One region of the Bacillus salitolerans genome, then DNA from elsewhere that is predicted to be linked to it. Evidence: riboswitches for the same ligand, from Rfam matches in the RefSeq annotation. Region 1 holds a riboswitch; each other region holds the start of a gene.
What was found. A riboswitch is a leader RNA that binds a small molecule or an ion and turns the genes downstream of it on or off. The one in region 1 is predicted to bind S-adenosylmethionine.

Region 2: it holds a riboswitch for S-adenosylmethionine, as region 1 does, so the genes downstream of both, ACFSCX_RS07705 (sugar ABC transporter substrate-binding protein) here and ACFSCX_RS14255 (methionine ABC transporter ATP-binding protein) in region 1, are expected to answer to the same signal.
Region 3: it holds a riboswitch for S-adenosylmethionine, as region 1 does, so the genes downstream of both, mtnK (S-methyl-5-thioribose kinase) here and ACFSCX_RS14255 (methionine ABC transporter ATP-binding protein) in region 1, are expected to answer to the same signal.
Region 4: it holds a riboswitch for S-adenosylmethionine, as region 1 does, so the genes downstream of both, metK (methionine adenosyltransferase) here and ACFSCX_RS14255 (methionine ABC transporter ATP-binding protein) in region 1, are expected to answer to the same signal.

Annotation. Positions count from the first base shown of each region.
Region 1 covers NZ_JBHUEM010000022.1:3,458-6,639, reverse strand. The annotation lists gene ACFSCX_RS14260 (O-acetylhomoserine aminocarboxypropyltransferase/cysteine synthase family protein) at 1-969, shown strand, start outside; SAM riboswitch class I at 1,108-1,216, shown strand; gene ACFSCX_RS14255 (methionine ABC transporter ATP-binding protein) at 1,374-2,399, shown strand; gene ACFSCX_RS14250 (methionine ABC transporter permease) at 2,392-3,060, shown strand; gene metQ (methionine ABC transporter substrate-binding lipoprotein MetQ) at 3,082-3,182, shown strand, end outside.
Region 2 covers NZ_JBHUEM010000008.1:15,388-18,569, reverse strand. The annotation lists gene ACFSCX_RS07710 (sugar ABC transporter ATP-binding protein) at 1-690, opposite strand, end outside; gene ACFSCX_RS07705 (sugar ABC transporter substrate-binding protein) at 772-1,848, opposite strand; SAM riboswitch class I at 2,024-2,128, opposite strand; gene ACFSCX_RS07700 (HAD family hydrolase) at 2,228-2,908, opposite strand.
Region 3 covers NZ_JBHUEM010000003.1:288,572-291,753, forward strand. The annotation lists gene mtnA (S-methyl-5-thioribose-1-phosphate isomerase) at 1-461, opposite strand, end outside; gene mtnK (S-methyl-5-thioribose kinase) at 454-1,650, opposite strand; SAM riboswitch class I at 1,744-1,905, opposite strand; gene ACFSCX_RS03005 (carbon-nitrogen family hydrolase) at 2,068-2,853, opposite strand; gene ACFSCX_RS03010 (pyridoxal phosphate-dependent aminotransferase) at 2,982-3,182, shown strand, end outside.
Region 4 covers NZ_JBHUEM010000054.1:95,190-98,371, forward strand. The annotation lists gene pckA (phosphoenolpyruvate carboxykinase (ATP)) at 1-45, opposite strand, end outside; gene ACFSCX_RS22495 (hypothetical protein) at 284-616, shown strand; SAM riboswitch class I at 723-832, shown strand; gene metK (methionine adenosyltransferase) at 1,131-2,324, shown strand; gene ACFSCX_RS22505 (glycosyltransferase family 4 protein) at 2,553-3,182, opposite strand, start outside.

The DNA.
Region 1 (3,182 bases):
TTATTTTCCACGACTTTTCCGAAATATGGAATTAAGGTTACGTTTGTAGATTCTTCCAACCCAGAAAATTTTAAGAAAGCCATAACTAATAAGACGAAGGCGGTATTCGCCGAAACGATTGGAAACCCGAGTTTGCAAATTCTTGATATTGAAGCAGTAGCCAATATTGCACATGAGGCAGGTATTCCTTTAATTGTGGATAATACTTTTGCCACTCCGTCGCTTTGTAAACCATTAAAATGGGGTGCAGATATTGTTGTTCATTCAGCAACGAAGTGGATTGGAGGTCACGGAAACTCCATTGGGGGGCTCATTGTAGATGGAGGGAAATTTAATTGGAACAGTGATAAGTTCCCTGGATTCACAGATCCAGATCCTAGCTATAACGGCTTACGTTATATAGATATTGGTGAAGCGGCGTATATCATTAAATTGCGTGTTCAGCTATTACGAGATTTTGGTTCATGCTTGAGTCCTTTTAATGCATTTCTACTTTTGCAAGGGCTTGAAACACTACAGCTCCGAATGGAAAAACATGTTAAAAACGCAAAGGAAATAGCACAATATTTAGTGAATCATCCATCAGTTGATTGGGTCTCATATCCAGGACTTAAATCTCATGAATCGTTTGTTCTCGCAAAAAAATACTTAATAAAAGGTCAGGGGGCAGTGGTTGTCTTTGGAATTAAGGGTGGCAGAGACGCAGGTAAGAAATTTATTGATTCGCTTGAACTATGGTCCCACTTAGCCAATGTTGGTGATGCAAGGTCCCTTGTCATTCATCCAGCTTCAACTACACATTCTCAATTAACTAGTGACCAACTAATAGCAACCGGTGTGACTGAAGAGTTAGTACGTCTGTCTATTGGTCTTGAATCCGTGAGAGATTTAACGAATGATTTAAATCAAGCACTCATTCTTGCTTCTGGTGTGTCTAATGAAATCAGGAAAGAGGCAACAGTAGATTGATAGTTACAAGAATACTATAAAATTATTTTAAAATAGGTATTGACGATTAAATCATGCACATGCTAAGATTACCTTCGTAATAATTTTTCCTTGAGTGATTTAAAGTGCTAATTGAATAAAGTGTGTATGCGTACACAACTCTTATCGTGAGAGGTGGAGGGACTGGGCCCTATGAAACCCGGCAACCGTCAACAAGATGTTGAAATGGTGCCAATTCCTACAAAGCGTTTGCTTTGGAAGATGAGAGAGAGGAAACGAATGTTTACCCTTTCTGTCATATTGCAGAAAGGGTTTTTTGTTCTAATCTAATATTTTTCCTTTTACTAAAGGAAAAATATGATACGACGATGACACTATCCGTAGTAATTCGATAAAGATACTTAGGGAAAGAAGGTGAGGAAAACATGATTGCATTAAAGAATATAAAAAAAGTATTCTCTTCAAAATCTGGGAAGGTTACCGCGGTGAATGGAATTAACCTGGAAATAGCAGAAGGAGAAATATTCGGAATCATTGGGTATAGTGGAGCAGGGAAAAGCACACTTATCCGAATGTTTAACCAGCTAGAAAAACCAACAGATGGATCAATCATTGTCGCTGGAAGAGATATGGCTAAGATCAATGGCAGAGAGCTGAGACAGGCAAGACAGGAGATTGGTATGATTTTTCAGCACTTTAACTTGCTTTGGTCTAGAACGGTAAGAGAAAATATAGCCTTCCCATTAGAGATAGCTGGTGTCCAAAAACAGGAGCAAGTAAAGAGAGTAAATGAACTGATTAAGCTTGTTGGCCTTGAGGGGAGAGGGGATGCCTATCCTTCTGAGCTAAGTGGTGGACAAAAACAACGTGTTGGAATTGCACGGGCATTAGCCAATAATCCAAAGGTACTACTGTGTGATGAAGCGACTTCAGCTTTAGATCCTCAAACAACCGATTCCATCCTAGATTTACTAGTCGACATCAATGAAAGACTCGGACTCACGATCGTGCTTATCACTCATGAAATGCATGTCATTCGTAAAATTTGCCATCGTGTTGCGGTTATGGAAAATGGGATTGTCGTTGAAGAAGGCGATGTGTTGCAGGTGTTTAAAAATCCACAGGAGCCTATTACGAAGCGTTTTGTCGGTCAACTAACTGAGCCAGAAGAAACGAAGGAAACGGTTGAACATTTACTTCATCGTTATCCAAATGGTCAGGTCATTCAGTTGACGTTTGTAGGAGAGGGAACCGAGCAGCCAGTCATTTCAAATGTAATTCGTAACTTTAATATTACGGTCAATATACTTCAAGGGAAAATTGCTCAACTACAAACGGGAGCCTATGGTGCATTATTTCTTCACATTGATGGAGAAGACACTGAAGTAGAAAAAGCTATTTCTTATATAAGAGAGCAGTCAGTCGGTGTGGAGGTGATTTCAAGTGTTTAATCAACTTCTACCAAATGTAAAGTGGGACAAAATGATTGATGCTACTCTGCAAACACTTTATATGACAGCTGTTTCTGTTCTAGCAACATTTGTATTCGGGGTAATTTTAGGACTCCTATTGTTTTTAACCGGTAAAGGGAATTTATGGGAAAACAAAACCGTCAACCAAACGATTGCTGGAATCGTCAATATCTTCCGCTCAATTCCGTTTATTATCCTTATTATACTGTTAATTCCATTTACGAAGTTTATCGTTGGAACGATGCTAGGATCCAATGCAGCTTTACCGGCGCTCATCATAGGAGCAGCACCGTTTTATGCAAGAATGGTAGAAATTGCACTTCGAGAAATTGATAAAGGAGTCATTGAAGCATCGAGGGCAATGGGAGCAACGACCGGAACGATTATATGGAAAGTCTTACTTCCAGAGTCAATGCCGGCACTCGTATCAGGAATAACGGTTACAGCCATTGCGTTAGTCGGATACACGGCGATGGCAGGTGTTGTTGGAGCGGGTGGTCTTGGAAACTTAGCTTTCTTGGACGGATTTCAACGAAATCAAAATGATGTAACGCTAATATCAACGATTTTCATTTTAATTATTGTATTTATTATTCAGTTTATCGGTGACATTGTCACATCATCTATAGATAAAAGATAAAAAATAAGGAGAGAAGACAACATGAAAAAGATTTTAACATTTGTTAGTTTAGTAGCAGTATTATTTACATTAGCAGCTTGTGGCGGTAACGAAGGAAAGTTAGTGGTAGGAGCTTCAAACGT
Region 2 (3,182 bases), on a different contig from region 1:
TACTTCATCAATTGTTGTGCTAGAAGTAGGAATTGTCACAACCTTCTCTCCATCACGCATTACGGAGATTTGATCACATATTTGGAATACTTCTGGAAGTCGGTGCGATATAAAGATACAACCAACACCTGTATCTCGTAATGTTTTCATAATGGTAAACAGTCGTTCTGATTCATCTGCGCTTAACGGCGCGGTTGGTTCATCAAAAATAACAATTTTCGCCTGCTCCTTTATGGCTCTAGCAATTAAAACTAACTGTTTTTCAGCTAGCGATAAATCTTCAACCTTTTTCTTAACAGATAAGGAAAATCCAAGCCTCTTTATAATTTCCTCTGCTTCATGATAAAATTTCTTCCAAGATATCCATAGCTTTCGATTTCGGTCTGTTTGCCGATCTAACAGTATATTCTCTGCCACGGTTAGATGAGGAACTAAGGCTACATCTACCTCTTGATACACACATTGAATGCCCAGTTCTTTTGCTTGTTTAGGATTATTCATTTTTACAGGTTTATCGTCTATGAAAATATCACCACTATCAGCTGTATAAGCACCAGACAGGATTTTCATTAGTGTACTTTTTCCTGCCCCGTTTGCACCCAGCAACGCATGGATTTCACCTTTTTTAATAGAAAAGTGAACATTTTTTAATGCAGGTACTGATGAAAAAGATTTATTCATTTGTTTCATTTCTAGTACGTTCCCCACAAACAATCACTCTCCTTCATAACAGGAAGTCCAATCGTTATTTCGACTGGACTTCTTATATTCTTATTTACTGCTCTCAAGCTCTTTAATATAGTCTGTATACCCTTGCAGACTATTTCCCCATCCTTCTACATGTTCATGCAGCTGGTCTGTCGTAATATTCTCACTTGGAAGCTGTGTACGCTCAACAAACACCGGCTCTAGAATAACCTTCTCTGGCGTATCATCACCATGTATCTTTTGGTATAAATAACGTACTTGAATACGACCAATATCTGTTGGATCAACAGCTGCAGAAGCAACCCATGGACTATTAGGATCTTGAATCATTTGCAAGTCTTCATCACTTAAATCGATTCCATATACTTTAATTTCAGTCCGTCCCGCTTGCTGGATTGCTCTAACGGCACCTTTTGCAAACTCATCCCATGCTGCCCAAACCGCTGTAATATCACCTTTATTCGGATATTGTTTTAATATTGCTTCCATTTGTGCCTGTGTATCTAAAGCGGTGTTGGCAGTCGCAGCACCAAAAGCTGCGATTTCATTAATATTTGAATATTTTTCTAAAAACTCTTTATATGCAACTTGACGACGCTCCATTGGGGCAAAGCCAGCCACCCAAATTTTTACGATATTTCCTGTTTCTCCAGCATCTTGTGCAAGTTTTTCCAAAGTCATCTCAGCCATCTTTTGATCACCTTGCTCTAATACCGTCACACCATCCACTACGATATCTGCATCAAACACAACAACTGGTATTCCTTTTTCAGACGCTCTCTTAACACCACTTTCAAGAGCTTCCTTCGTACCATGATCAATTAAAATTCCATCAAATTTTTGGTTAATGGCTGCATCTAGATTGGAGGCCATTTTCGCTAAATCACCATCGGCTGTAAAGACAGTTACTTCCCCGCCAAGCTTCTCAACTTGATCCTTTACTCCCGATATGTATTGGGAAGAAAATGTCCCTAAATTAATTTGCATGATAAGCGCAATTCGTTTATTATGTAACGAATTCTGCTCTTGGTCCCCACTTATTTTTGTGTCTGTTGATGTATTCGAAGAGCTACATGCTGATAAAAGACCTAGCAATACAGTTAAAAGTAATGTATAAATCAGACTCTTTCTATGTTTCATTCCCCTTACCCCTTTTCTCTTATTATCAAATTAACGCATTAAAGTTTAAGTGTACAATACTTCCTAATTTCCTCCCCTTCCTTCCCGATGAAAACTTTCCAATCTTAAATCATGGACGCTAAAAAGCCTCTTTTCCATAGAAAAGAGGCTTACCAAATACAAGGATTTCGGCAACCTCTCATCTATCAGGAATTCCTTCCTGCAGGAGTTAGCACCTTTCCGTAAACGGTAGGTTGCCGGGCATCATCGGGCCAGTCCCTCAGCCATCTCTTGATAAGAGTTGTTTTCGCTTTATTTTTTTTTGTGATTAATTAGCATAATAAAATGTTTGCACCACTTTGTCAATAAAGAAATTTAAATAATTTGAATTTTTTGCTGGTTATTGTTTTTCGTTCGATACCATAACGCCCGAAACTAATAGTTTTCTTAACTCTTCCACATGATGAACGATGTAAGTAGGAGTACACTTTTTTAATTCGTCTTCTGATCCATACCCATACGTTACACCGATTGAATCGACTCCTACGTTTTTTGCCCCGATAATATCATGCATACGATCACCAATCATTACTACATCTGAATATGATGAGACATTTAACTGTTGCACGATATATTCAATAATTTCAGTTTTAGCACTGCGAGTACCATCTAGATTACTTCCTACAACTAACTTAAAATAGTCCCGAATAGTAAAATAATCTAGAATTTGGTTTGAGAAGACTGTTGGTTTGGATGTAGCAACTACTAAAATGACTCCGTTATTTTTAAGCTCTGATAACAGAGAAGGAATTTGCGGGTACAATGTATTCTCATACATCCCTTTTTCTTTGAATCTTTCCCGATAAAATTCAATTGCAAGTTTTGTTTGATGTTCATTGAAACCATATTTACTAGAAAAGGTTTCTTGCAGGGGAGGACCAATGAAGCAGTCTAGTCTATTTAAATTCGGTTCATTTATACCTAGTTTATTTAGGGCATATTGAACCGATTTTGTAATCCCAACCTTCGGATCAGAAAGTGTGCCGTCCAAGTCAAATAAAACAATCTTATATGTACTCACGTTAAATCCCTCGCTTTTCTACCAATAATACCCTATTACTGTTAATTATACTATGTATATAAACTTCTAGTTTAGATAGACATCTCACATATCATTAGGTAATGTACGGACCTATTTGAAACAAGTATCAATGAAGACTTTTATACTATCTTAATATTGAAGAAAAGGCTGCTTCCAAATCATAAGAATTTTTTAAAGTTGTTACCTTACCCACTTGGGAGCTGGAGCTAGATTTAGCAGTAACATTGTATAAACTAAACACCAGAAACTTTCT
Region 3 (3,182 bases), on a different contig from region 1:
TCCCCATTTTTGAATAAGGATAAGGCATGCTCTCCAATCTGCTTACATACATCTTCATCCTCTAATTGAATTTGTATCGCTTCGTGAATAAGGGTCGTAACAGCACCATTAATAGATTTAGCGTTGGAGATACTATTGGTAAGGCGATTCAACGCCCAGAATAAATTAATCGCCGTCGGTCTAGAACCTGCTAAGTAGTCACGATCCTTTGTAAGTTTTTCAATGAATTCTTGTAATGTCTCACAGTCGTAATTTTGAGCAGCAAGAGCTAAACCAAATCCTGCAGTTATGCCGATGGCAGGAGCTCCCCTTACTTTTAAAGATACAATAGCATTCCACACATCCTGAATGGTTCTTAATTCGAGATACGTAGTTTCATGTGGCAATAATTGTTGGTCTAAGAGGAGAATATGATCATCTTTCCACTGAACTGATTGTGGTATCGATAATGTATTAGTCATGTTGTAGTACACTCCTTATGAATACAATGAGTTCTTCTACTGAATAAATTGAATCTCTGTTTAGAATGAGTTCAGTACCAAGTGATAGGGCATTTGTCTTGGCTATTAGTCTATCATTGAGCTTTTCTATCCCGTCCAAATCAGCAACATGGGCTAATCCTATTGTTCTCCTTATCATTTCACAACCGGCAAAACCTATTGTATCTTCGAAAATTTGTGAGAGAGTGAAATCTAAATATCCTTCAATTTTAGTATAAATTTCTATACTATCTTGAACCCAGCTAGTAGTAAAGGTTTCTTTAAATGTATTCCATGTTTCAATTATTTGATCATAAAGTTTTAGCCTTTCGTGTTCAGGCTTAGAAAGAGCATTCAGAAGTAAGTTTGCAATAAACTGGCCAACATCAAATCCAATTGGTCCATAAAAGGCAAACTCAGGGTCAATTACTTTAGTCTGAGACTCACTTGCAAATATGCTTCCAGTGTGGAGGTCTCCATGTAATAATGCTTCCCCAGTCGTTACAAACTTTTTCTTTAGTTTTGCAACTTCTTGTTTTAATTTTATATTTTCCCATATTTGATGAACACTTGGCGTTAATTCATCTTCAAAATTGTTTGTCTCATGATTAAAAAATGGATCTGTAAATACTAGGTCTTCCGTAATTTTACATAACTCCGGATTACTGAATTGTTTTACTAACTTTTTCTTTTCTTGAGGATCAAGAGCAAAATCTGAAGTGTAGAATAGCGTTTTCGCTAAATAAACACCTATATGTTTGGCCAAAACAGGATAGTGAGCATTGTTAATTAAACCTTTGCGTGCAATTACAAGGTGTGATAGATCCTCCATGATCATAATCGCAAGTGTCTCGTCTGAATAGTAGACTTTTGGTACAAATTCAGGTACATATTGTCCAAATACATGAAGTGCATCACGTTCGATTTTGTTTCTATTTATAGTGAGTGGCCAGCTTTCACCAACTACTTTTGCATAAGGTAGAGCTTGTTTAATAATAATCCCTTGATTATTTACTTCATCTCGAATATGAAAGATAAGATTTAGATTTCCGTCCCCAATTTCTTTACATGTTAACGTGACATCATTTCTAAATAATCCTAAACGAATAGCGAGTGTAGTTGCTGTTTCTTCTGTTAACGGTTCATACGTATATTCTTTTGTTAATTCCATCATGATTACCTCCAATTAATAGATGACGTAGGAGGCTCTTCAATTAGAAAAGCCTCTTTCAGTTAGAAAGAGGCTTGAAGTTATACTTCTCACCTCTTATCTGTCAGAAAGAAATACCTTCTTTCTGTGGAAGTAGCACCGTGCCTTCTGTGATTACTCACAGGCGCAAATGTAAAGCGCCCCATTTCACAATGGTATTACGGTCGGTTGCTGCAGCTTCATCGGGCCATTCCCTCAGCTAACTCTTGATAAGAGATTATGTTCATTTAAGATATGTCAATCTTAAATGTTTTAGTTTAGTAAGTTAAGTTTTCAGTTGAAACTCGGTTGGTAGCGAGTTTTCAGAAATTTTTCACTTGATGAAAATAATAACAGTTTTTAGTTATATATGTCAATAGTTTTTAGTAAATGAAATATTTAGCAATAAAATTCGGGTCTTCTATCTTCAAAAATTGGTATTTGCTTACGTACAGAAGTCACCTTCTCAGTATCAATCGTACCTGTGAGAATAAATTCCGTTTCATTTGCTTCAGAAATTATTTCTCCCCATGGATCAATGATCATAGAGTGACCTGCGAATACATTGCGAGGATCACTTCCTGATCGGTTACAAGCAATAACGTAGCATTGATTTTCAATGGCTCTACTAATCAGGAGCGTACGCCAGTGTGCAAGTCTAGGCAGCGGCCATTCCGCTACTACGAACACAATTTGTGCACCTTGTGATGTATGTTTACGAACCCATTCAGGAAATCGTATATCATAGCAAATGAGTCCTGCACATAGAGTATTACCTATTTCAAATAATCCGTCTTTTACCCCAGGTTGGAGGTGGTGATGCTCATCCATCAATTTAAATAAATGTAATTTACTGTACTCTCCTAGTAGATTTCCATCACGGCCAATTATTAGCATTGTATTATATACACCTTCACTAGTCTGTTTCGCTATAGATCCACCTATTAGAATAATCTTGTTTTCCTTTGCGAAATTTGTAAGAAATGTGAGTGCTCTTTCCCCATTTTTATCTGAGATTTCATCTAGTCTTGTTAGATCATAACCGGTGGACCATAGTTCTGGAAGAACGATGACGTCCGGATTATCAGATAATGCGAGTGTCATTTTTTCTGCGACGATGTTATAGTTCTCATTCGGATCTCCAAATACAATATCAAATTGTATACAGCTTATTTTCAGTTCCATAGATTTGAAATCACCTCAAAAAATTACTTTACATTTTGTTCTTAACAATATATTATTTGTGACTAGAATTTCAAGCCAAAATTCATTAAAAATTCCAAATAGTTTAATTTGAATAAGTAGGTGGAATGATGAAGGTATTCGAGCAATCAGATATTTTAAAAAGTTTACCTGTTCAATTCTTTGCTAGTTTAGTTGCGAAGGTGAACAAGGTTGTAGAACAAGGGTATGATGTGATTAATTTGGGACAAGGTAACCCTGACAGGCCGACACCAGAGCATATTGTGAAATCTTTACAGGAGTCAGCCGCGAATCCACTTCACCACAAGTAC
Region 4 (3,182 bases), on a different contig from region 1:
GCTTAATAATTCTTTTAAGTTGATTGATACATCAACAGAGTTCATGTTCATAACCTGCCTTTTCCCTGATAATTTTTCTATTAATCTAAAAAAGGTGAATGATAACGATTACTCGCTCTGAAAATTAGTATAACATATTTAAGTGAATAGTCTATACTATTTTACGTTATTGTACGCATCATTCACAAAAATGTACCATTATTTCACCATCTTGTTCTTTATTAGGCAATAGCCCACCCTTTTTTAGGCATTCTTCATAGCTTAATAAGAGGAGGGATATTAAATGATGGATTTAATGAATCTAAGTACATTTGATTATGCTACCATTGCCGCGATCATTGCTGCATTTGTAACGGTAGTAGGAAATGCCTTTTCAATTGATAAAAAGTATCGATCCCTATTAGCGGTTGGATTCGGTCTACTATTTGTATTTATACCACAATTTTGGACAGAAAGGCTCTTAACTGCATTAATCATTGGGTTAACAGCTAGTGGTGTTTACAGTCAAGTAAAACCGAGAATTAATGAAAAGGAACTAATGAAATACAAAATACATGATGAAATAAAGAAAGAAAATGATACAAAAAACCAAAAAAATAATGATACTCCGTATTAGTTTTACCATATTTAAAGGAAACAAGTAAAATCTAAAATAAAAAGTATTGATTTCGTTATTGACAGGATTCGACTAAGTACGTTATGATATGAGCCGAACGGATACTCTCTTATCCCGAGCAGGTGGAGGGAACAGGCCCTATGAAACCCAGCAACCATCATGAAAATATGATAAGGTGCTAACCTGTTGCAAGGCAGCTGCCTTGAACGATAAGAGCGAAAGGCTAACACATACAACAAACCTTTCCTCTATAAATGGGAGAGGTTTTTTTATTTTATCTACATATAATTAGCCCTATCTTCTGACATCGGATTATGAAAACATGTTTTTGTATAAGCTAATCAGGTATACATGTATAAGGAAGAACACCTTTGTTTTATCTAACATATATTACTCTGGCTAAGCAAAAATTTTCTAATAAAAATGTGTTTGATTAAGAATAATAAGGGAATGAGTACCGTATCAACTTTGAGGTGAACAACCTCTTATTGAATAAGGGAGGAATAATGAAAAGATGTCAAACAAACGCCGTTTATTTACATCTGAATCTGTAACGGAAGGACATCCTGATAAAATTTGTGACCAAATCTCTGACTCGATTTTGGATGCAATTTTATCCAAGGATGCGAATGCACGTGTAGCGTGTGAAACATCTGTAACGACAGGTCTAGTACTAGTTGCTGGGGAAATTACAACATCTACATATGTGGATATTCCAAAAATTGTTCGTGAAACAATTCGAGAAATTGGCTATACACGTGCAAAATATGGTTTCGATGCAGAAACTTGTGCAGTACTAACATCTATTGATGAGCAATCAGCAGATATTGCAATGGGTGTAGATCAAGCTCTAGAGGCTCGTGAAGGTCAAATGACAGATGCAGAAATTGAAGCTATTGGTGCTGGTGACCAAGGGCTTATGTTTGGATTTGCTTGTAATGAAACAAAAGAACTTATGCCATTGCCTATTTCATTAGCACATAAATTATCTCGTCGTTTAACAGAAGTACGTAAAGAGGAAATTTTACCTTACCTACGTCCAGATGGAAAAACACAAGTAACGGTTGAGTATGATGAAAATAATGTACCAGTTCGTATTGATACAATCGTTATCTCCACTCAGCATCACCCAGAAGTATCAAATGAACAAATTCACCGTAATTTAAAAGAGCATGTTATCGATCCTGTTGTACCAAAAGAGCTAATTGATGAAAACACGAAATATTTTATTAACCCAACTGGACGCTTTGTAATTGGTGGACCACAAGGAGACGCAGGATTAACAGGTCGTAAGATTATTGTTGATACGTATGGCGGATACGCTCGTCATGGCGGCGGTGCCTTCTCTGGTAAGGATCCTACAAAGGTTGACCGCTCAGCTGCATATGCTGCACGTTACGTTGCAAAAAATATTGTAGCTGCTGGTTTAGCTGATAAGGCTGAGGTTCAATTAGCATATGCAATCGGAGTTGCTCAACCAGTATCCATTGCGGTTGATACATTTGGAACAGGTACTGTTGATGAAGAAGTATTAGTTGATCTTATCCGTAACAATTTTGACCTTCGCCCAGCAGGAATTATTAAAATGCTAGATTTACGTCGTCCAATTTATAAGCAAACAGCTGCTTACGGTCACTTCGGACGCAATGATTTAGATCTACCTTGGGAGCGTACAGACAAGGCTGCTGCGTTAAAATCTCAAGCATAATTAAAAGAAGGAACTGCAAACATGCAGTTCCTTTTATTTATTATTATGAAAGTATAAGTTTTCAGTAAGAGAATGGGCTAGTGACTTGGAATCCAGCACAATCACCCAGCCACTCGAGGTCAAACAACCTGTCATGAATAAAAGGAAAAACCACCTTCTTTTCATGACAGACGATTTGCTCTGCCTGTGGCTAAACGGGGCGCTTGTGCCTTTTCTTCTGATTAAAAGTTAGGCAAACTTTTTTTCATTAGAACGATGCAAGGCTGTTTCATATTCATAAAGTAAACTCTCAAAGATGGAGTCCCAGGTTTGTGTTAAAGCATATGTCCTTGCCTCATGTTGCATATTTTTTCGTAGTTCATCATTTGATAAAAGGGATTCAATAGCATGGACAAACGAGCTAACTTTTTTAGGTTCACAAAGAATACCGGTTATTCCATTTTTAATAATATTTTTTACTCCTCCAGAATTTGCACCCACAACAGGTGTACCACAAGCCAATGCTTCGAGCACTACATTCCCAAAGGTTTCAGTAGGTGAAGGAAAAATGAATAAATCAGAGCCTGCATAAACTTCTGCTAGCTCCTGACCACCTAAATATCCTGTAAAAGTAACGTTAGTAGGAACTTGTCGTTCAAGATCAGCCTTTGATGGTCCATCACCGACAATTAAAAACCGAACATTATGTTGAAGAGCTAAAGGTAGTTGATTCATGATACCCAATAGGGTATCCACGTCTTTTTCAGGAGCTAGTCTTCCTACATAGGAAAGGATATACTTTTCGTGGATATCATATTTTTGACGTAATTGCTGTGTGCTTTCTAATGGTTTGAAGACAGAGCCATCTACACCTCTACT